Regions from separate parts of the Streptomyces lacaronensis genome, predicted to be linked through region 3. Evidence: riboswitches for the same ligand, from Rfam matches in the RefSeq annotation. Region 3 holds a riboswitch; each other region holds the start of a gene.
What was found. A riboswitch is a leader RNA that binds a small molecule or an ion and turns the genes downstream of it on or off. The one in region 3 is predicted to bind cobalamin.
Positions count from the first base shown of each region.

Region 1 (5,343 bases), 5.8 Mb from region 3:
GGCCCGCGAGCGGTCGCGGAGCACCATGACACTGGACCACAAGGCACTGCCGCAGCTGGTCGGGATGGGTCCCAACGCCTGGCATCAGCAGAGCGAGCGGCTGGAGGAGCGCATCGCGCGGCTGCCCGAGCCCTGCGATGTGACGCTCTCCGTCACGCTCACCGCGTACCGCCCGCTGGTCTGACACCGGGCCCCGGCCGCCACCGGGCTCCGCCAGGGGCCATCACGTCCAGACGGTGTATCCGCCGTCCACCCGGATCGCCTCGATACCGCTGATGTACCGGGCGCCGCAGCGGTCCTGGGGCAGGACGAGCTGGGGGCCCGCGCGGTCGAGCGGGGTGTCGTCGATGGTGACCGCGAGCAGCACGGGGGCACGGCCGAAGTCCGGGTCGATCTCGGCCCAGGACAGCAGCGCGCGGTGGCCGTCCGCACCGCGTACGGCGATCAGGAAGCGCAGCCGGTCCTTGCGCCGGGCGGGGTCGAAGCCGGGACCGGCGGCGACCAGGACGTCATGCAGGAACGGCCCGGTGAAGCGGTGGTGCTGGACGCCGCTGGTGGCGCAGTCGAAGCTCACCCGCGCCCGGTGCTGGGGCCAGGAGAGCAGCTCGGACACCGTCAGCCGGGCGGGGCGGGTCAGATCGCCGGTGAGGGCGACTTCCGCCATCGGACCGGCGGCCGTACTGGCAGCTGCGAGGGAGTCACTCACGGCCTACCACCTCCTGGAGGAGCGTTACCCGAACACCCATCCCAGGCAAACGCACATGCCATGCCGATAGGCCGAAGATCGCGCATATGCGAGGGATAATCGCCAACTCCCCTGGTATCTGCCACAGGGTCAGCAGACCGGGGCCGAGGCGCCCTCGACCAGGGTCGCATTCACCGCCCCGCCTTCGGTCGAAGGCGCTGCGAGCCGCCGGGCTGATGTGCCTGCCGGGCCGCACGGACAGACTCGTGTCCGTGCCGGGACAGTCGAACACCGCCTGCGCGGCGAGGCCGAGCAAGCAACAGGAGCAGAGGCATGTTCAAGGAGTGGCGGCATCGTCGGGCCGTGCAGCGGGTCAAGCCCGGGGACGGGCGAGCGCTGAAGCGTTTCCGCTGGTGGCAGATGCTTACCCGCGCGCTGTTCCATCTCCGGCTGATGAACGACGACGGCCGGCAGACGGTCTACACCGTCGACATCAAGCATCAGAACACCTCGGACGGCTATGTCAAGGCCCACCTGTACCTCGATGGCAGGCATCACGCCGAGTCCAGAGTCCCTGCCGTCTTCCCCGTCCGGGGCGGCACCGTCGAAGTGAGGGCGAGCGGCTTCGGGCTCAAGCGCTGCCACTACGTCACCACCGAGGGAGCCGAGTTCCGGCTCATCCCGGACCCCGCCTCCGCCGAGGGGCGCCGCGCGCGCTTCGACCGGTCGCACCCCGCGCTGAGCCGCTGTATCGGTTTCCTCTCGGTGATCGTGCTGGTCGTCGGTGTGGTTCTGCTGATCCTTCAGCTCGCCGAACAGATCACCCGGAATCCGGAGGGCGTCGCCCAGTACGTCGGGACCTTCACCTCGCCCATCCAGCTATCGGCATGGAGCAACACCGTGGTCGGACTCGTCACCGTGGCGGCCAGCACGGAGCGGGCACTGCGGCTGCGCTACAACTGGCTGCTCGACGGCGGGGTGGGCTGATCCCGTTTCCCCGGCGAGGGAGGAGCGGCGCGTTGCCCCAAACGGAGGAGGGGCGGCCGGAGGAGTGGCGGCCCGGCCGCAGAGCGGTCGTGGTCACCACCACACTGGCCGGAATCGGAACGGCCATCGGCGCGGGCGGTGGCACCGCGTACGCCCGTGCCACCGCATCCGCCCGCGCCACCGAGCGCATATTGCGGTCGAAGCGGATGGAGGTCCGGGCGGACCTGGGAGCCGCGCGAGGCCACCGACCCGGCCAAGCTCTACCACTACAACCCGGCGGGTGGCACCACCCGTTCCGCCGCGTACGCCGATTCCTGGAGGTCGAGACGGCGGCCGCCGTCCATGAACTCCTCGTCGGTACCGAACTGCCGGTGGCCGCCATCGCCCGCCGCGTGGGCACCGCACCGGTCCGCTTCCGCGAACAGCAACACCGGATGGCTGTTACCCCATTGGGGGGACGTTGGGCCGCGATCGGCCCGGCAAAGGGGCACCATGCATGCGAAGCCGGTCATTTCCGGCCGCTCATCCCCAGCAAGGAGTTCCCATGCGTATGCGGACCGCTCTGTCCACGCTCGCTCTCACCGCCGCGTCCCTCGCCGTCGGCGCGACCGGTGCCGTCGCGGAGGACGGCCCCGACACCACCGTCAACAACACCACCAGCACGACCTTCCCCGGCGTATGCGCCAGCAACCAGTTCTCCTTTGTCACCGTCCCGGTCAACCTGGTGGGCGAGTCGGACTCCGGAGCGTGCTGACCCCCCGCTCCGCGAGGCCATGAGGAGCGGAACCCCCGGCCGACGCGGCCGGGGGTTTCCCATGCCCTAGGCCGGCCGGCGCAGCTGGTTCGCCCCGTCCGCCAGGCGGGAGGCGTCGCAAGAGGGAACCCGGTGGGAATCCGGGACTGCCCCGCAGCGGTGAGCGGGAACAACCGCCGTCATACGCACTGGGCCCGGTGAGAAGGGCCTGGGAAGCGACGGCCAGTAGCACTCCCCCAGCTACCGCTGGGAGGTACCCCCTGGTCTCCCGCGTTCGCTCCGCGTCCGGCGCGCATGGATCGTGTCCGTGGTCCGGGGACGCGCGGGCGGGGTTCCTCACGCCTCGGGGCGCCCGGTCGGGCCTGGACGGTCCGATGCCCCACACGATCGCTCTGGTCGTGTGGGGGCGGTGCCGTCCGTCGCCGGATCGGGTGTCCCAGGGCGCGCCTGCCGATCGCCACGGCGGCTGCGTCGTGGCGGGTGGTGGTGCGGTTGGTGCTGGTGAGGGGTTTCTGCCAGTGCTGGGGCTGCCTCAACGGCCGCGACGTCCGGGTCAACGACCTGGAGAAGTCCCTGGCCACGCTCGACACCCTGCTGGGCCTGGCGCACCGGGTCGATGTGGTCGTCTCCTGCTCGCTGCTGCACGTCCCGCTCGACACGACGGCCGAGCGGGACATCGAACCGCGGATCCTGCCCGGCTCCCATGCCGACGCTCCGGGCCTCCACGCCGACCCCATGCGGCCTTAACAGGACCGGTCACGGGCGCGGTACGGCCGTGTGGGACCTGTGACGCGCAGCAGGTCCAGCTTGCCCGCGTCGCTGCTTCCGGTCGCCGCCGTGTAGGTGACCATGCGCAGATCCGCGCCGGCGACGATGAGCACATCGCAGTCGAGCAGGATGTCGCCGATCTCCGGATGCCGGATCGTCTTGCGGTCGGAGGTGTGCTGGGCGGCGGTCGCCCGGGTGGCCCAGTGGTGGGCGAAGACCTCGGACTCCGCCCGTAGTTCCCGCACCAGGCGGGCGAGCCGGGTGTCGGCGGGGTAGCGGGAGACGGCGTCCTTGAGGTCGGCCACGATCGAGGTCTCGAAGCTGTCGGGTCCGCGCTCGGGCCGGACCCGGAGCACCGAGTCGCGGGCGGCACCGGTGCCGAACAGGGCGCGGGCGAGGTTGCGTTCGTCGGCCGGGAGGACGGTGGGGTCGCCGTGCAGGGCGCTCCACATGGCGTTCCACCACACCAGGGTCCAGTCGGCGGTGAACACCCCGATCGGGACGTCGCCCAGGCGCGCCGCGAGCCGTTGGACGCCCGGGGGCACATGGGCACTGACCGTCCCGTCCCGCGGTGGCAGCAGCCCGGCGCTCCGGTACAGCTGGTCGCGTTCGGCGCGGGACAGCTGGAGGGCGCGGGCGAGGGCGCCGACGACCTGGTCCGAGGGGTGCTTCGCGCGCCCCTGCTCCAGCCGCAGGATGTAGTCGACGGAGAGCCCGGCCAGTTCGGCGAGTTCCTCGCGGCGCAGCCCCGGCGCGCGGCGGCTCGCCTTCGGGGCGAATCCGGCGTCGGCCGGGGCGAGGCGGTCGCGCCAGGCGCGCAGGAGCGCGGCGAAGTCGGAGCGGGAGGAAGCCATGGGTTCATTCTCGCCGCGCGGCGCCGGATGAGCCTGGGTACTGCCAGTCCTAGTGACGGGGACGGCACTGGCCGGCGTGGCCCGGGGCGGCGAACGTGGAGCCGCCGCCCCGGACCGGGCGCCATCGGCCGACCAGTGAAGGAGCCTTCCATGCCCGCTACGAACCACACCATCGTGATGACGGGCGCGAGCCGCGGGATCGGGCGGGTCGCCGCGGAGCACATCGTGCGCCGGTCGCCCGACGCGCATCTCCTCGTCGTGGCCCGCGCGTCCTCCGGCGCCCGGCTCGCCGAAGAGCTCGCCACGGGCGGGCGTACGGTCTCGTACGTCCCGGCGGACCTCGGCTCGCTCCAGAGCGTCCGCGCCGCCGCCACCGAGATCCATGACCGGCTGGAGCGCGGTGAGCTGCCCCCGCTGCGCGGCTTCGTGGGCAACGCGGGCATGCAGTACACCAACGCGCTGACCGAGTCCCCCGACGGGTTCGAGGCCACCTTCGCCATCAACGTACTGGCCAACCACGTCTTCGTCCGGGTGCTCCAGGACCACTTCGCCGTGCCCGCCCGGATCGTGATCACGGTCAGCGACACCCACTTCGGGGACTTCGAGCACAACATGGGCATGGTGCCCGGCCCCGCCTGGCACTCCCCCGATGTCCTGGCCCGCCCGGGGGCCTTCCCGAAGCCGTCCGGCACGGCGGGCGGGCGCACCGCGTACTCGACGAGCAAGCTGGCCGCCATCTACCTCGTGCACGAGTACGCGCGGAGGCTTCCGGCCGGGATCGACGCCATCGCGTACAACCCCGGTTTCGTCCCCGGCACCGGTCTCGCCCGCAACGCCGGACCGCTCTCCCGCTTCGCCATGCGGCGCGTCCTGCCGGTGATGGCCCTCACGCCGTTCGCCACCGGCCGCGGCGCGGCGGGCCGCTACCTCGCCGATGTCGTGCTGGGCACGACCCCGGCCCCGACCGGCTCCTACGTCGACCGCGCCCGGGTGGCGCGGTCGTCGGAGGAGTCCTACGACCCGCGGCGCGAGCGCGAACTGTGGGACGCCGTGGAGCGGTTCACCGTGACGCACCCGGTCTGAGCGGCGCGCGCCCCCGGGTCAGGCGTGGCGTGTCCACGAGCCCAGCACCATCAGCGTCTTGGTGCCGGTGACCAGGCCGACGCGCCGCAGACCGTCGATGACCTGCTGCAGATGCTCGATGTCCCGCACCCGGACGTGCACCAGGGCGTCGGGGTCACCGGCGATGGTGAAGACGGCCTGCACCTCGGGGACCGTGTAGCAGGTGCGGACGA
Region 1 covers NZ_JBLHDK010000003.1:10,258,803-10,264,145, reverse strand. The annotation lists gene ACMTAK_RS44465 (putative RNA methyltransferase) at 1-184, shown strand, start outside; gene ACMTAK_RS44460 (molybdopterin-dependent oxidoreductase) at 224-706, opposite strand; gene ACMTAK_RS44455 (hypothetical protein) at 1,019-1,672, shown strand; gene ACMTAK_RS44450 (hypothetical protein) at 1,939-2,103, opposite strand; gene ACMTAK_RS44445 (hypothetical protein) at 2,217-2,426, shown strand; cobalamin riboswitch at 2,550-2,671, shown strand; partial or broken gene ACMTAK_RS44440 (IS200/IS605 family accessory protein TnpB-related protein) at 2,687-2,950, opposite strand; gene ACMTAK_RS44435 (hypothetical protein) at 2,922-3,173, shown strand; gene ACMTAK_RS44430 (helix-turn-helix transcriptional regulator) at 3,170-4,048, opposite strand; gene ACMTAK_RS44425 (SDR family NAD(P)-dependent oxidoreductase) at 4,199-5,131, shown strand; gene ACMTAK_RS44420 (Lrp/AsnC family transcriptional regulator) at 5,150-5,343, opposite strand, start outside.
Region 1: another riboswitch for cobalamin. It lies ahead of ACMTAK_RS44435 (hypothetical protein); the one in region 3 lies ahead of ACMTAK_RS18695 (ribonucleoside-diphosphate reductase subunit alpha).

Region 2 (5,343 bases), 5.8 Mb from region 3:
CGACGTCAACCTGAAGGAGCGCGACGAGGAGGTCGTGGATGTCAGGGTGGAGCTCGACGCCGATTCGCTGCCCGAGGCCGTGACGAGGAAGACCAAGGGCAGGGTCACCGTTGTGGAGCACGCTGCCGAGGGCGACGAGTGCGTGCGGGCCATCGCGGTGAACGGTGCTCGCGACAACAGCCTTCGGATCACCGCGGTCGCGAGACGGCCTGCGGAGATCAAGGAGCCGCTGTGCGACACCGCGGATGTCGCCACACGATTCGCGGTCAATGTGCTCAACCGTGGTGAGATTCCCCGGCGTTCCCGGGGCTTCCCGTCCAATTCGCTGGCGCACCAGGACGCGTGCACGCTTCTGGGCGCCAAGACGCTGGAGAAGGTGCCCGGCATCGACGCCCGGGACCCGGACGTCGGATTCGGTCGCTGGGACTGCCAGTGGAAGAGCACCACCAGCGAGTACGAGGTGGACTTGCGCTTCGACCAAGGCGACCTGCCCAGCGACGAGAACACCCGGTCGACCAGGCTCGGCGATCACCAGGCCATTGTTATGCCGGAGGACGAGGGCCCGGGGAGCTGCCGTGTCGAGGTGGTCTACCGTGACTACACGGGCCTCGACCGGGTGAAGGGCACCGAGCGGGTGGTCCTCGTCCTCAAGGGGGCGGGCCGCAAGGGACGGCCCTGCGAACTGGCGACCGACCTTGCCGGGTCGGCCGCCGCCGCGCTGCCACCTGCCTGAACTGCCGCCGTGGGGCCGCCTGCCTGAGCCGCCGGCCCGTGTGAGTCCGCGGCGACGACGAGTCCGTTGTCGCTTTCGAGCCTGTGGAGTTCCGGTCAGTCCGTGGAGTCGGGCCCGGTCCGCTCGGTCGCGAGCAGATGAATGAGCAGCAGCACGATCCCGGAGATCAGGAAGACGCGGGTGGCGGCCTCCAGCCCGTTCCACTGCTTGGACTGCCACATGGCGAACCACTCGCCACCGATGGCGATGAACCCGGCGCCGAACAGCAGCATCAGCATCAACAGCCCCACGGTGCTGGCCTGGCGGGCGCGGCGGACGCTGCCTCCGCGCAGTCCCACGCCCCACATGGCCGTCGCGGCGAGGAGGACCAGGGCGGCGACGCTCTCCCAGACGATGATGGCGACGTAGGCGGTGTCCTGGAGCGCGGTGGACTTGATGGCCCGCCACATCAGGTCGTCGTCCTTGAACGTGGTGTCCATCGCCAGGACATGGCGGACGAATTGCTGATTGGAGTCGAAGTCGGTGATGTTGCCGAGGGCGACAAGCGCGATGTAGAGGGCGATCGTCCCGGTGAGCACCCCCGATACGGCGGAGTAGGTACGAGGGGAACGTATTCTGCCGGTGCGCTCGCTCACGATGACTCTGTCTCCCCGTTGTATTCGGTTGATCGGACCGAGCCGTAGCGTACAACTGTCTGGATCACAGCGGTCATGGACGCCGTAGGTGATGCGCTGTTGTGCCCTCCGGGCGGAGGTCCCGGAGGGCGCGACGTGGTCTTTGCCGGAGCGTCAGCCGGTGAAGGTCAGCGAGGCGAGGACGCTGTGAGGTCGGGGGTGGCGATCTCGCCGGACGGCGGGACCGCCACGCCCCGAACCCCAGCAACGCAAAATCGCAGGGCGGTGACAAGGAAAGCGAGAGAAGTCACCCGTTCGGCTCAGCGGGCCCGGTGGCGGGGAGACGCAGGTCACATCCGTCCATGTCACAGGGGACCGGGCTGCCTCGTCTCGGGGGTGTAGCCACTGACAACCACGGAGGAGCACACCATGGACGCGCGACTGAACTACTCCGCCAGCCCCACCGCGGGCAAGGTCCTCAAGCCCGTCATGGCGGCGGGCAAGGCGGTCAAGGACTCGCCGCTGCCGCCCGCCACGCAGGAGCTGGTGGCGCTGCGCGTGAGCCAGATCAACGGCTGCGCCGTCTGCCTCGACATGCACACCAAGGAGGCCGCCGCGGCCGGTGAGACCGCCGTGCGGCTCAACCTGGTGGCGGCGTGGCGGGAGGCCACTGTCTTCACCGACGCCGAGCGTGCCGCGCTGGAGCTGGCGGAAGAGGGGACCCGGGTCGCGGACGCGGCCGGTGGCGTCGGCGACGAGGTGTGGGCGAACGCCGCCAAGCACTACGACGCGGAGCAGCTCACCGCCCTGGTGATCCTGGTCTCCTTCATGAATATGGCGAACCGGTTGAATGTCATCACCCAGCAGCCGGCGGGCGACTACCGGGTCGGGCAGTTCCATTGATCGGTGCCAGTCCGGCCGGCCGGTCGTTGAGGGGGGGAATCGGCGTGAGCGAGGTCGAGGAGTTCGAGGAGCTGCGGCCACTGCTGTTCTCGATCGCCTACCGGATCCTGGGCAGTGTGAGCGAGGCCGAGGACGCGGTGCAGGACACATGGCTGCGCTTCGACGGCTCGGCCACCCGGCCCACGTCCACCAAGGCATATCTGTCGGCCACGGTGACCCGCGTCTCGATCGACGTGCTGCGCTCCGCGCGGGTGCGACGGGAGGAATACGTGGGCCCGTGGTTCCCCGAGCCGCTGCTCAGCGACCCGTACCAGGATCCGGCCCGGGCGGTGGAGCTGGCCGACTCGGTGTCGATGGCGGCGCTGCTGCTCCTGGAGCGGCTCAGCCCGCTGGAGCGGGCGGTGTTCGTACTGCGGGAGGTGTTCGGCTTCGGATTCGACGAGATCGCCACGGCGGTGGAACGGTCGGAGACGGCATGCCGGCAGCTGCTGGTGCGGGCGCGGCGCCACATGCGGGCCGGACGGCCCCGGTTCGCGGCGGACCGGCAGGAGCGGCAGGAGCTGGCCACCCGGTTCTTCGACGCGCTGAAGGACGGCGACGTGGGCGGGCTGCGGAAGCTGCTGGCCGCCGATGTGCGGCTGGTCGGGGACGGTGGCGGCAAGGCCCCGCAGCTGGCCAGGGCCGTCATGGGCGCGGAGAACGTGGCGCGGTTGCTGGGCGGTGTCTTCCCCTGGCTGCTGCGGATCGATGTGTCGTTGGAGCCGCACGAGGTCAACGGCCAGCCCGGCGCGATCGTCCGCGACCGGGACGGCAAGGTGCTCCACACCCTGGCCCTCGATGTGCTCGACGGGCAGATCCAGACCATCCGCACGGTGGTCAACCCCGACAAGCTCGGCCACCTCGGGCCGGTCGGCGACGCCTGGGCCGTGGACCGAGAGGTGAAGCGGGCCCGTCGGCGGCCGAACTGACCGTGGGACGTGGCGGCTCGACGCTCTTGGTAGTCTCGGGGAGCCAGTCGTGCCACATCCGAGGCCAGGGAATCCGGTGCGAATCCGGAACTGACGCGCAGCGGTGAGGGGGACGGGCGGGGCATGTGACACCACTGGGAGGAGTCCGCGGCGGCCGTGGGGCCGTCGCGAACGAGCACCGGGAAGGGGCCCCGTCCGGACGAGCCCGAGTCCGAAGACCTGCTGGCACCTCCGCGCCCGGTGTGCGGAGGACGTCCGTAGGCCAGGCTCCGCGTACGAGCCCCGACCACCGAGGCTGCCCGTGCTCCGCTCCGCCCGCCGTACCGCGGCGTTCCTGCTCGCCCCCGCTCTTCTGCTCACCGCGTGCGGTGGCTCCGGCCATGACGACGCCGGCGCCGGAAGGCCCGCCGGTGCGGGCTATCCGCGCACGATCGACAACTGCGGCCACAAGGTCACCTTGAAGTCCGCCCCGAAGCGGGCCCTGTCGCTCAACCAGGGCAGCACGGAGATCCTGCTCTCGCTCGGCCTCGCCGACCGCATGGCAGCCACCGCCACCTGGACCGACCCGGTGATGAAGGGCCTGGAGAAGGCCAATGCCACGGTGCCCCGTCTGGCCGACAACGCGCCGTCCTTCGAGAAGTCCCTGGACGCCGAACCCGACTTCGTCACCGCCTCGTTCGTCTCCACCCTCGGCAAGGGCGGCGTGGCCACCCGCGAGCAGTTCGAGAAGCTGGGCGTGCCCACGTATGTCTCGCCGTCCGACTGCGCGGCGGGCAGGGACGCCGACAGCGGTGGCGACGGCTCCCGCGGCAAGCCCCTCACGCTTGATGCGGTGTACGGCGAAATAAGCGACCTTGCCCACGCGTTCGGTGTCGACGAGCGCGGTGAGAGGCTCGTCGCGCGGCTGAAGGAGCGCGTCCGCAGGGCCACGGAGGGAGTGGACGCCTCCGGTGTCTCCCTCATGTACTGGTTCGCCAACTCCCAGTCGCCGTACCTCGCCGGCTGCTGTGGCGCGCCGGGTGCCATCACCCGGGCCGTCGGGGCGGAGAACGCCTTCTCCGACACCCACGACGAGTGGCCGCAGATCAACTGGGAGACCGTGGCCGACCGCGACCCGGACGTCATCGTCCTCGGCGACCTCACGCGCAGGCAGCAGACCGCGGAGACCGCCAGGGCCAAGACGCGCTTCCTCGAGACCAACGCCGCCACCCGCGATCTCACCGCCGTGCGGAAGAAGCGGTACATCCTGCTGAGCGGGCAGGCCATGAACCCGTCCCTCCGTACGGTCGAAGGGGTGGAGCAGGTCGCCGCCGGGCTGCGCGACTTCGGGCTCGCCAAGTGAGTACTCGAAAGGTGAGCACCCGCCGCGCGGGTACCCGCCTCCTGAGCACCCGCCTCCTGAGCACCCGCCTCCTGCTGCTGGTCGCGGGCGGGCCGGCCGCGCTGCTCGCGTCGGTCGCGTTCGCCGTGACCACCGGCCCGGCCGACATCTCCACCGCCGACGTATGGGCGGCGGTCACCGCCCATCTGGGCCTGGGGGAGAGCACCTTGCCGCCGCTTCGGGATGGCATCGTGTGGAACCTGCGCATGCCGCGCACACTGCTCGCCGCGGTGTGCGGGGCGGGTCTGGCCCTCTGCGGGGCCGTGATGCAGTCCCTGCTGCGCAATCCACTGGCCGATCCCTTCGTGCTCGGGGTGTCCTCGGGTGCCTCCACGGGCGCCGTCACCGTGGTCGTGCTCGGCGTGGGCGGCGGGGCCGTGTCCCTGTCGGCGGGCGCGTTCACCGGTGCGTTGCTGTCGTTCGGCCTGGTGCTGGTACTCAGCCACAGCCTCGGCGGCAGCACCGACCGCGTGGTGCTGTCCGGAGTGGCCGCCATGCAGCTGTTCTCCGCGCTGACCTCGTTCATCGTCCTCACCTCCGCGGACGCCGACACCACCCGGGCCGTGCTGTTCTGGCTCCTCGGCTCGCTCACCGGCGCCGGATGGGGCGATGTACTGCTGTGTGCCGGCGTCCTGGCCGCCGTCCTCGTGGTCTGTCTCGGCCACGCCCGCACCCTGGACGCGTTCGCCTTCGGGGAGGAGGCCGCGGCGGCGCTCGGTGTCCGGGTGGCCCGTACCCGGCTCG
Region 2 covers NZ_JBLHDK010000003.1:10,228,039-10,233,381, forward strand. The annotation lists gene ACMTAK_RS44270 (serine/threonine-protein kinase) at 1-733, shown strand, start outside; gene ACMTAK_RS44275 (DUF2165 domain-containing protein) at 829-1,368, opposite strand; gene ACMTAK_RS44280 (carboxymuconolactone decarboxylase family protein) at 1,777-2,250, shown strand; gene ACMTAK_RS44285 (RNA polymerase sigma-70 factor) at 2,295-3,218, shown strand; cobalamin riboswitch at 3,246-3,459, shown strand; gene ACMTAK_RS44290 (ABC transporter substrate-binding protein) at 3,520-4,560, shown strand; gene ACMTAK_RS44295 (FecCD family ABC transporter permease) at 4,617-5,343, shown strand, end outside.
Region 2: another riboswitch for cobalamin. It lies ahead of ACMTAK_RS44290 (ABC transporter substrate-binding protein); the one in region 3 lies ahead of ACMTAK_RS18695 (ribonucleoside-diphosphate reductase subunit alpha).

Region 3 (5,343 bases):
GTACTCCCGCTCGTCCCCGCGATCCTCCGCGGCCACCCGCTCGGCGGTGCGCTTCTTGAGTTCGGCCAGCGGGTCGCCGGTCACCACATACGCCCGCCACGGCTGGAGGTTCCCGCCGGAGGGTGAGCGGGCCGCAGCGGACAGCACCCGCTCCAGCACCTCCCTCGGAACCGGCTCATCCGTGAACCCGCGCACCGCCCGTCGGCTCATGACCGCCTCGTAGACATCCATACCGACCTTGACGGGCGAGGGCGAGGAAAGGTGACCGGTCCATCCTCAGCAGCTCGAACGCACGTCGCCGGTCACCGGGCCCTGCCGGTAGGGGCCCGGTGACCGGCGTGGTCCGGCCGGATGCGTGCGGTCAGACGTAGAGGAAACCGCCGGGGACGTTGACAGTGCCGAAGGCGGTCACCAGAGTGACCGTCGCGTTGCCGACGGCCCCGGGCGGGGTGATGCCGGCCACCGTCGTGGGAGTGGCGGTCACACCGGTGGCGGGGACGCCGTTGAACAGCACGGCCAGCACACCACCGAGGCTGGTGCCGGTGATGGTGAACGCGGTGCCGCCGGTGGCGGGTCCGGTGGCGGGCGTGATGGCCACGGGCGCCGGTGCCGGCGGCGCGACGAAGTAGGTGAAGCCACCGGGCACGTTGCCGCTGCCGCCGGGGCCGGTGAGGGTCACGGTGACATTGCCGCCCGCGGGCGGGCCCGCCGGGGTGATGCCGATCAGGCTGGTCCCGGCGGGGTTGATGGCCAGGATGGCCGAGGGGCTTCCGCCGAAGGTGACGCCGGTGACCCCGGTCAGATTGGTGCCCGTGATCACGTACACGGTGCCGCCGGTGGTCGGGCCCACGGTCGGGGTGATGGCGACGGCGGCGGGCGGGGCCGGTGCCACGTAGGTGTACGGCAGGCCGTTGCTGGTCCCGGCGGCGGTGGTGACGGTGATCTGGACGGTACCGGGCGCGTGCGGCGGGGCTATCACCACGATGCCGTCGTAGCCGGGGTTGCCGCCGCCTCCGGGCCAGCCACCTCCGCCACCCCAGCCGCCGCCACCGCCACCCCAGCCACCACCGCCGGCAACGCCGGGGTTGTCCTGGTAGACGATGGTGGCGGGCGTGCCGCCGAAGGACACGCTGGTGACGCCGCGCAGGTTCTGCCCGAACAGCCGGACGTAGTTGCCACCGGCGGCGGGGCCCGAGTCGGGCACCACGGCGAGCAGCGTCGGCGGTCCCGACGGCGGCCAATAGCCCGCGGCGGCGGCGTTGGTGGCGGCGGTCGCGAGAGCGGTCGAGGTCATGGTCGGTCCTCCCGGGGAGGGGTTCGGGTGATGTGCGCCGACGGCATGCCGACCGGCGTGGGCACACACCGCCGGTCAACGCCTCGTCGTCACCGCGCGGCCGGGACAGGCCGCACCGGAGCAACGGATGAGCCACGGGCGGCCGGTCGGGGCGCGGGAGCGGTGCGCGGATGAGATCGGAGTCATGGGCGGACGCCCAGCTCCTGGAGTGGCCGATGAGGTATGGGGCAGCCACGGCGGCCACGTTCCCAGTTACCCACGCCCCTCGGCCTCGCTCAAGGCCTCACGGCGTCCATCACTCGTTTGGCGCATGAGGGCGCGCGTGGCGCCGAGCTTGTATGACAAGCGCTCGGCTATTCGGGCGAATGCGTGCCAAGGGGTATGGCTTGGCGTCGCCCGTCATGCCTCTAATGAGTGACATCGGCAGTGCCGACCCAGCAGTGACATCGGCCGTGCCGACCCCCGTATGACCACCCGGGGAGGAAACGATCCGATGAGCCTCGCCGCGTTCCTTCTCGCCCTCGGCACCACCTGCCGGATCACCCGCTTCATCACCAAGGACACCCTGGCGGCGGGGTTCAGGATCTGGGTCGCCGACCGCTTCGGCGACGACTCCCGCGCCTCCTACCTGGTCAACTGCGGCTGGTGCACCAGCACATGGGTGGCCGCCGCCATCGCCGTCTACGCCTCCTTGCTGCACACCACCGCGTGGTTCCACCTCCCGGCCACCGCCCTGACGCTCTCCTACCTGGCCGGTGTCGCCTCGCGATGGCTGGACTGACCCACCGCCCCACAACGACCCGAGGGAAAGGAAGGGCAACCATGGCCTGCAACTGCGGCGGAACAGCGGCTCAATGGCCGCCTCAACCCGTTGTCGTCTATGAGCTGACGCTGCCGGACGGCACGGTCCGGCGCTACGTCACCCACCAGGAAGCCGACGCCGCCAACAAGCGCGCGGGCTCCACCGGAGTGATCACCGCCGTCACCCGGTGACACCGAGGACCCACACCCCACACCCCCCACACCCCGCGCCCGGCGACCCGGCTGTCAGTGGCCTGCGGCAGACTGCGGGCATGGACATCACGATCAGGCGCGCACGGGACGAGGAACTGGACGCAATCGGAGAGCTCACCGCGCAGGTGTATCTGGGGGACGGACTCCTGGACTTCGGGGACAGTGATCCTTATCTCGCCACCCTGCGCGACGCCCGCCGCCGGGCCGCCGAGTCCGAGCTGCTGGTCGCGGCGGACGCGGCGAGCGACGAGGTGCTGGGCGCCGTGGCGTTCGCCGTGCACGGCGGGGCGTACGCGGAGCTGGCCCGCCCCGGCGAGGGCGAGTTCCGGATGCTGGCCGTCCGCCCCGAATCGCGCCGACGCGGCGCCGCCGAAGCGCTTGTGCGAGCCTGCCTTGACCGGGCCCGCGCACTGGGCCTGCGGCGCATAGTGATCAGCAGCCAGCACTCGATGACCGCCGCCCACCGCCTGTACGAGCGGCTGGGCTTCACCCGTGCCCCGGAGCGCGACTGGGGGCCCCTGCCGGGGACGGACCTCACCCTCTTGGCCTTCACCGTGGAGCTGTGACGCCCCGCGCCGCACGCCCCAGGTGATGGCCTGACCCGCGCCCCAGGTCACGGGCCACCTTCGGAACGCATTAGCACATTCATGCGAAACTCCGCAGCTCCGACACAAGATATGGGGGTGCGTGCGTCGGCCGACACAAGATGTATGCTCGTCCTCGCTGTCACCGCAGGGGAATCCGGTGGGAATCCGGAACTGTCCCGCAACGGTGTACGTGTGCGCTCATTTCGGCGTGCCCGTGAGTCCGAGCACCTGCCGACGGCCCTGTGAACACGTCCCCCGGCCCCGAGGGTTGGGCCGATGGACGCTGCGTGGTGTGCCCGGCGTACGAGGAGTGCGGCATCGGCATGCCCGTACGCGCCCATCGCACCACCCCTGGCGGCCTCAGGGCCTGTCCGGAGTTGTGATCTGGGCTCGCGGGGCGTGGTACGCACGCTCGCGGAGGTTGCCGAAACGCCCTAGTAGCTCCGCTACGAGGGCCTTCCGGCGCCTTGCGATCGCACGCACCACGCCCCGCTCCCTGAGCCCAGATCACAGCTCCGGACAGGCCCTGACCGAGCGAAGGAGAGCACCTCAGTGACCATCGCGCCCGCCGATCCGGTTTCAGCGCAGGCGGCTTCTCAGGCAGCGGACGACGCGCCCGGGACCGCCCTGCTACGGACTCTCACCGGACTCACCGCCGATCTGCCCGCCACCGATCCCGGCAAGGTCGCGGCCGCCGCCCTGCGCGGCCGTCATCCCGGTTCGGACGAGGCGGAGTTGCGTGCCCTCGCGACCGAGGCGGCGGCCGGACTGATCGCCGAGGAGCCGGAGTACTCGCGGCTCGCGGCGCGGCTGCTGGCGCTGACCATCACGGAGGAGGCGGCCGGGCAGGGCGCGGTCTCCTTCTCGGCCTCCGTCCGGGTGGGCCATCGCGAGGGCCTGCTCGCCGACTCCACCGCGGAGTTCGCCGCCGCCCACGCCGAGCGGCTGGACGCGCTGGTGGAGCGGGCGCTGGCCGACGGCGCCGACAACCGCTTCGGGTACTTCGGGCTGCGCACCCTCTACAGCCGCTATCTGCTGCGCCACCCCCTCACCCGTCAGGTGATCGAGACCCCGCAGCACTTCCTGCTGCGCGTGGCCTGCGGGCTCGCCGAGGACCACTCGGAGCGGGCGCTGGAGGACGTGGCCGAGCTCTACCGGCTGACCAGCACGCTGTCGTATCTGCCCAGCTCCCCCACGCTGTTCAACTCCGGCACCCGGCATCCGCAGATGTCGTCCTGCTATCTGCTGGACTCCCCGCTGGACGAGCTGGACTCGATCTACAACCGCTACCACCAGGTGGCGCGGCTGTCGAAGCACGCGGGCGGCATCGGCCTGTCCTACTCCCGCATCCGGGCGCGCGGTTCGCTGATCCGGGGCACCAACGGGCACTCCAACGGCATCGTGCCGTTCCTGCGCACGCTCGACGCCTCGGTGGCCGCCGTCAACCAGGGCGGCCGGCGCAAGGGCGCGGCCTGTGTCTACCTGGAGACCTGGCACGCGGACCTCGAGGAGTTCCTGGAGCTGCGGGACAACACCGGCGAGGACGCCCGCCGCACCCACAACCTCAACATCGCCCACTGGATCCCGGACGAGTTCATGCGCCGGGTCGAGGCGGACGCCGACTGGTCGCTGTTCTCCCCGGCCGACGCGCCCGATCTGGTGGACCTGTGGGGCGAGGAGTTCGACGCCGCGTACCGCAGGGCCGAGGCCGAGGGGAAGGCCGTCAAGCAGGTCCCGGCGCGCCAGCTGTACGCCCGGATGATGCGCACCCTCGCGCAGACCGGCAACGGCTGGATGACGTTCAAGGACGCCGCCAACCGCACCGCCAACCAGACCGCCGAACCCGGCAGGGTCGTCCACTCCTCCAACCTCTGCACCGAGATCCTGGAGGTCACCGACGACGGCGAGACCGCCGTGTGCAACCTCGGATCGATCAACCTCGCCGCGCACCTGGGCGAGGACGGGCAGCTGGACTGGGAGCGCCTGGACGCCACCGTCCACACCGCCGTGACCTTCCTCGACCGTGTGGTGGACATCAACTTCTACCCCACGGAGGAGGCCGGGGCCTCCAACTCCCGCTGGCGCCCGGTGGGTCTGGGCCTCATGGGGCTCCAGGACGTCTTCTTCCGGCTGCGGCTGCCGTTCGACTCGCCCGAGGCCACGGCGCTCTCCACGCGGATCTCCGAGCGCATCATGCTCGCCGCGTACGAGGCGTCCTGCGAGCTGGCCGAGCGCCACGGCCCGCACCCCGCCTGGGCCGAGACCCGCACCGCGCGCGGTGTGCTGCACCCGGACCACTACCCGGACGCGGTGGCCACCTGGCCGGAGCGCTGGCAGGCGCTGCGCGCGCGGATGGCGAAGTCCGGGATGCGGAACTCGCTGCTGCTGGCGATCGCGCCGACCGCGACCATCGCCTCCATCGCGGGCGTCTACGAGTGCATCGAGCCG
Region 3 covers NZ_JBLHDK010000003.1:4,438,380-4,443,722, forward strand. The annotation lists gene ACMTAK_RS18670 (nitroreductase) at 1-231, opposite strand, end outside; gene ACMTAK_RS18675 (IPT/TIG domain-containing protein) at 362-1,294, opposite strand; gene ACMTAK_RS18680 (hypothetical protein) at 1,788-2,075, shown strand; gene ACMTAK_RS18685 (DUF7196 family protein) at 2,117-2,287, shown strand; gene ACMTAK_RS18690 (GNAT family N-acetyltransferase) at 2,368-2,874, shown strand; cobalamin riboswitch at 2,985-3,145, shown strand; gene ACMTAK_RS18695 (ribonucleoside-diphosphate reductase subunit alpha) at 3,448-5,343, shown strand, end outside.

Region 4 (5,343 bases), 5.7 Mb from region 3:
CCGAACAGCGCCGACAGCCGGGTGGCACCGGCCTCGGTGACCAGGTCGGCGTCCGGCACCCGCTGCCCGGTGAGGGGATGTTCGCCGGGCAGTTCGTAGCGCAGCGAGAGCCCGGACATCAACCCCGCGAGATGGCGGTTGGCATCGGGCAGGCGCAGCAGGTCGATGAAGATGTCGCGCAGGGCGGCCACGTCCTCGCTCGGGTCGGTGTTTGCCAGGACGCGCTGTGCCGAAGTGTGATGCAGGACCCGGGCCGCGGCCGGGTGCCGTTCGGTGTGGTAGCTGTCCAGGAGGCCGCTCGGCGCCCGGTCCTGGATGACCGCGGCCAGTTTCCAGCCCAGGTTGATCGCGTCCTGTATGCCGAGGTTGAGCCCCTGGCCGCCCAGCGGCGCATGGATGTGGGCGGCGTCGCCCGCGAACAGTACGCGGCCCACGCGGTACTGCTCCAACTGGCGTGTCGCATCGCTGAAGCGCGAGGAGTTGTCCACGGCCCCGAGGGTGGTCTCCTCGCCGTACACCTCCCGCAGGGCGGTGGCGATCTCCTCGTGGGTGACGGGGGCGTCGCGGGCGGTGTCCATCTGGTCCGCGCGCCCGAAGGTGAAGCGGTAGAGGTCACCGTCGACCGGGACCAGCATGGCCCAGTAGTCGCCCACCTGACGGGTCAGGGTGCTGATGTGCCCCATCCGCTTCGGCACCAGCGAGGACACCGCGGTCAGCCGGATGTCGGTCAGCACCGCCTGATGGGTCCCGGCCCGCCCGGGAAACGGCAGCTCAAGCAGTTTGCGCACCGTGCTGTGGCCACCGTCGCACGCCACCAGATAGCGCGCCCGCACCTCCAGGCCGTCCGCCGTCACGACCACGCCGTCCTCGTCCGACTCGACCTTCGAGACGGCGGCGGAGCGCAGAACCCGCGCGCCCGCGGCGATCGCCCGCTCCTCGAGCACCTCCTCGATCTTCCACTGAGGGATGCCGATCACGCCGTTGTGCCTGGTCTGCCAGGGGGTGCAGTCCAAGGGCACGGGCAGCAGCGCGAAGTTCCCGCCCACCGGGCCACGCGGGGTGGCCCGCCGCAGCATCGGCTCCAACAGCCCGCGCGACTCCAGCAGTTCGGCCGTACGGGGCTGGATGGCACCGCCCTTCACCTGCTCGATGCGCTGGTCCAGCTTCTCCAGCACCAGGGTCTCGGCCCCGGCCAGCGCCAGCTCGTACGCCAGCATCAGCCCGGTGGGGCCGGCGCCCGCGATGACGACGTCGGTCGCGCCCTCTGCCATCTCCATCGTCCCCGCCATCTCCGTCTTCTCCGTCTTCTCCGTCGGCACGGTCACCCCTCCTCGATTTCTCGCCTCGGACTACATGTATACCAGGTGCAGAAATCTCCTGAGGGCAACTGCTCTGCTACGGTGGTCGTCGTGGACGGCAAGCCAGGGCTACGGGAGCGGAAGAAGCAGCGGACCCACGCGGCGATCTCCGAGGCGGCGATCACGCTCTTCCTCGAACACGGCTTCAACCAGGTCTCGGTGGCCCAGGTGGCCGAGGCGGCCGAGGTGTCCAAGCGCACGCTCTTCGCCTACTTCCCGGCGAAGGAGGACCTCGTGGTGCACCGCCTCGCCGACCACGAGACCGAAAGTGCCCGCGTCGTACGGGCCCGCCCGCCCCGCACCACCCCGCTGACCGCACTGCGCGAGCACTTCTTCAAGGGCCTGCGCGAACGGGACCCGATCACCGGGCTCAACGACCATCCCCAGATCCTCGAGCTCACCCGGATGATCCTCGACACACCCTCGCTGGTGGCCCGGATGGAGCGGTTCAAGGCAGGTGCCGAACGCGCGCTCGCGGAAGCCCTGCGGGAGACGGCGGACACCCCGGAACTCACCGCGCGGCTGGCCGCCGTCCAAATCGTCGCGGTCCAGTGGTCGCTGGCACAGGACAACACCGCACGCGTGACGTACGGGGAGCCGGCCGACGAGCGCTACCCGGGTGCGGTGGCCGACGCGGAGCACGCGTTCGCGCTGCTGGAGAACGGACTGCGGCACCTGCCCCCGCGGAAGTGACTCCGGGCCGCCCCGCACGGGTGCCTCCGGGGCGCCAGGCTCTCAGCTCAGGCCGTCGGGTGGCCTCACAACGCGAGAGGGCCCCGGATTTCTCCGCGGGCCCTCGTGCGTCTCGGTGTGGTCAGTTCGGGGCGGCCGCCATCGCCCGGCTCTCCTCGGCCTTCCCGGGCTTGGGGTTCAGCATCCGCTCGGCGAGTTCGCCGAAGAGGAGGCCGAAGCCACCCCAGAGGATCAGCTGCATGGCGAGGGCGGACAGCCGGAACCGCCACAGGACGGTGGCCGGGAAGTCCGCCGGGACCTCGTTGATGACGGGCAGGAAGGCGAACGCCAGCCCGATGACGACAGCGAAGGCGGCCACCGCGGCGACGGTGGCGTACCAGGTGCCCAGCTTCGGGGCGAGCCGCTTGCCGAGGATGGTGGCGGCGATCGCCAGGAGCACGCTGAGCACCATCATCAGGAAGTACAGCGTCGTCCGCTTGCCGATGGTGTCGCCGTTGCCGACGGCGGGCGGGCTGGCCGGGTACTTCAGGAACGGCACGACATAGACCGCGAGCAGCGCGCAGCCGGACAGCAGCAGCGCGGTGGCCCGCGGGCTGAAGCGGCCGACGCGGCCGAGGGCGACGCAGTAGGCGAGGGCGGCGATGCCGCCGAACGCGATCCCGTAGATGAGCACACCGGTGGCCAGGCCCGCGGTGGACTGCAGACTACGGGAGACGATCTCGACCTCGTGCTCATGCGCGGGGGCGTGGGCCTCCTCGAAGCCGATCGCGCGGTCGACGTTCGGCTCACCGAGGAAATAAGCGGCGATCAGGGCGAGCACACCGGCGCCAAGACCGGCGAGCATGCCCCGCACCAGCAGGTTTCTCACTGTTGCGGAGTTCATGGGGGTGCGGCGTCCCTCGCGTCAGTGGCAGGGGAAGCCGAGCAGATGGCGGGCGTCATGCACCCACTCGTGGACACCCGAGCCGGAGACGACCGCGGTGGCGCCCTGCTCGGCGCCGACGAAGTACAGCAGGACCAGCATCAGGATGCCGAAGAAGACGGCCCAGGGAGCTATCGCCTTCAGCGGCAGCGTGGTGGGGAGGGCGGGAGTGGTGGCTGTCGGCTGCGCGACATGCTGCGCCATGACAGTGGCCTCCTAAGGGAGTTCGCGTCCCATCTCGGTGGTGCACAAGACGATGGCTGCGGGTCTGACTCACGGAACGTCCCCTTCGGATACGTCCGTTCACAGTGGCGCGACCGTGCCGGATTCCCACCGGCTTCCGTCAGACCATCGTCGATATCGCACCGACGGTACCGCGTGTCGGATGCCTGGCCAAGACCGGCCACCCGGTGAGACGCCTCTCTGGTACCAGGCCGCCGGCCCCGGCAGGACACACACGCATCACTCGTCGCGGCCGTAATGGGGGCTGTTGGGCGGCAGGAAGCGGCCCCGGAGGCGGGTCAGCAGCTCGGAGGTCTCCATCGCGCGCTCGCCCAACTGGGAGGCCACGGCCAGGGCCAGGGCATCGACCACGGCCAGCGAGCCGAGCGTCTCGCGGGTGGCCCCGGAGGCGGAGAGGGTGGCGAGGAGGGTGACGGCCACGCGGTCGCCGAGCGCCGGGCCGAGGGCGTCGGTGATCAGGACGACCGGGGCGCCCACCTCCTCGGCGTGGTCGATGATGACCTCGATCTCCTTGAAGAGCCGGGCCGGGGCGAAGATCACCACGACGTCGTCCGCCGAGAGCGGCACCAGCGCGTCCGGCAGCCTGAAGCCCATGTCCGCGGTGTGACGGGCCTTGAGCCCCAGCCGGTTGAGCCTCAGCGCGAGGTACTCGGCGATGATGCCGGACGGGCCGGCGCCGAAGGTCATGACCTCCTTGGCGGGCAGCAGCCGCTCCACGGCCGCGGCGAAGGCGTCGGCGCGCAGACTGCGCCGGGTCTCGTGGATGACCTCGGCGGCGTCCTCGAAGACCCGGTCCAGCAGTTCCTCGGTGGATCCGGCCATGTGCTCGACGCGGCTGCGCAGTCGCGCGGAGGGCCGCATCAAGGTGGCGAGTGACCGGGCCACGGCGTGCTTGAGACCGGTGAAGCCGCTGTAGCCGAGGGCCTTGGCGGTACGGACCACCGTGGCGTCACTGGTGCCGGTGAGCGCGCCGAGTTCGCTGGCGGAGGAGAAGCCCACCTCCTGCGGATGCTCTCTGAGGAACGCCGCGACCTTCTGCTCGGCGGGAGCGAGCCGCGGCCAGGCGGCCGCCACCCGCTGCTGGAGCGGCGCACCCTCCGGGATCTCCGCCATTTCCATGGGTTGCCCTCTCTTGACGTGCGTCCGTAGCGCATCCTACTTTCCTCGCGTCGCATTCACGACAAGTTCGTAGCAGATACTACGGAGCCTTCCATGACCACTTCCGCCACCCCGACGCCCGGCTACCGCCCCCGGCCTGGGGCGGTCGACCGCCCCCAGTGGCCGGGCGGCGCCCGCTGCGCCGTGATGCTGAGCTTCGACGTGGACGGCCCGGCGCTGCTGGCCAACCTCGGCCACGCCCCCGACATCTGGCGCTCGCCACGGCTGTTCTCGCTCGGCGCCTACGGCCCGCACCGGGGCACCCCCCGGATTCTCGACCTGCTGGCGGACTTCCCCGTCCCCGCCACCTTCTTCGTCCCCGGCTGGACCGGCGAGAGCTGGCCCGACCTGCTGAAGACCATCGCGGACCACGGCCATGAGCTGGGCCATCACGGCTATATGCACGAGCTGTACTACTCCAAGTCCATCGCCGAGCAGCGCGCGCTCATCGAGCGCAGCCAGGAGATCTTCCAGCGGGTGGCCGGCACCACGGCCGTGGGGTTCCGCACCCCCTCCGGTGACTTCCGCGCCGACAGCCCCCAGCTGCTGCGCGATCTCGGCTTCTCCTACTCCAGCTCCATGCGCGGCGACGACCGCCCGTACCGCTGGCGGATCGACGGGCGCGACACCGACCTCATCGAGATCCCCGCGCAGTGGGAGCTGGACGACTTCCCCCAGTTCGCCTACAACGACGTCCCGGCGGAGCCGCGCAGCCAGGACCGGATCGCCGGCACCGAACTCACCCTGGACAACTGGCGGCGGGAGTTCGACGGCTACTACCGCTACGGGCTCTGCTACGTCGTGATGATGCACCCGGAAGTCATGGGCAAGCCGAGCCGGGCGCTGCTGCTGCGCCGGCTGATCGAGCACATCCGCTCCCATGACGACGTGTGGTTCGCCACCGGAAGCCAGATCGCCCAGTGGTGGCGGACCCACCACTGAGCGGACCCACCACTGAGCGCCAGGGAC
Region 4 covers NZ_JBLHDK010000003.1:10,187,128-10,192,470, reverse strand. The annotation lists gene ACMTAK_RS44090 (FAD-dependent monooxygenase) at 1-1,271, opposite strand, end outside; gene ACMTAK_RS44085 (TetR/AcrR family transcriptional regulator) at 1,401-2,051, shown strand; gene ACMTAK_RS44080 (CbtA family protein) at 2,173-2,934, opposite strand; gene ACMTAK_RS44075 (CbtB domain-containing protein) at 2,956-3,177, opposite strand; cobalamin riboswitch at 3,234-3,367, opposite strand; gene ACMTAK_RS44070 (MurR/RpiR family transcriptional regulator) at 3,436-4,335, opposite strand; gene ACMTAK_RS44065 (polysaccharide deacetylase family protein) at 4,429-5,316, shown strand.
Region 4: another riboswitch for cobalamin. It lies ahead of ACMTAK_RS44075 (CbtB domain-containing protein); the one in region 3 lies ahead of ACMTAK_RS18695 (ribonucleoside-diphosphate reductase subunit alpha).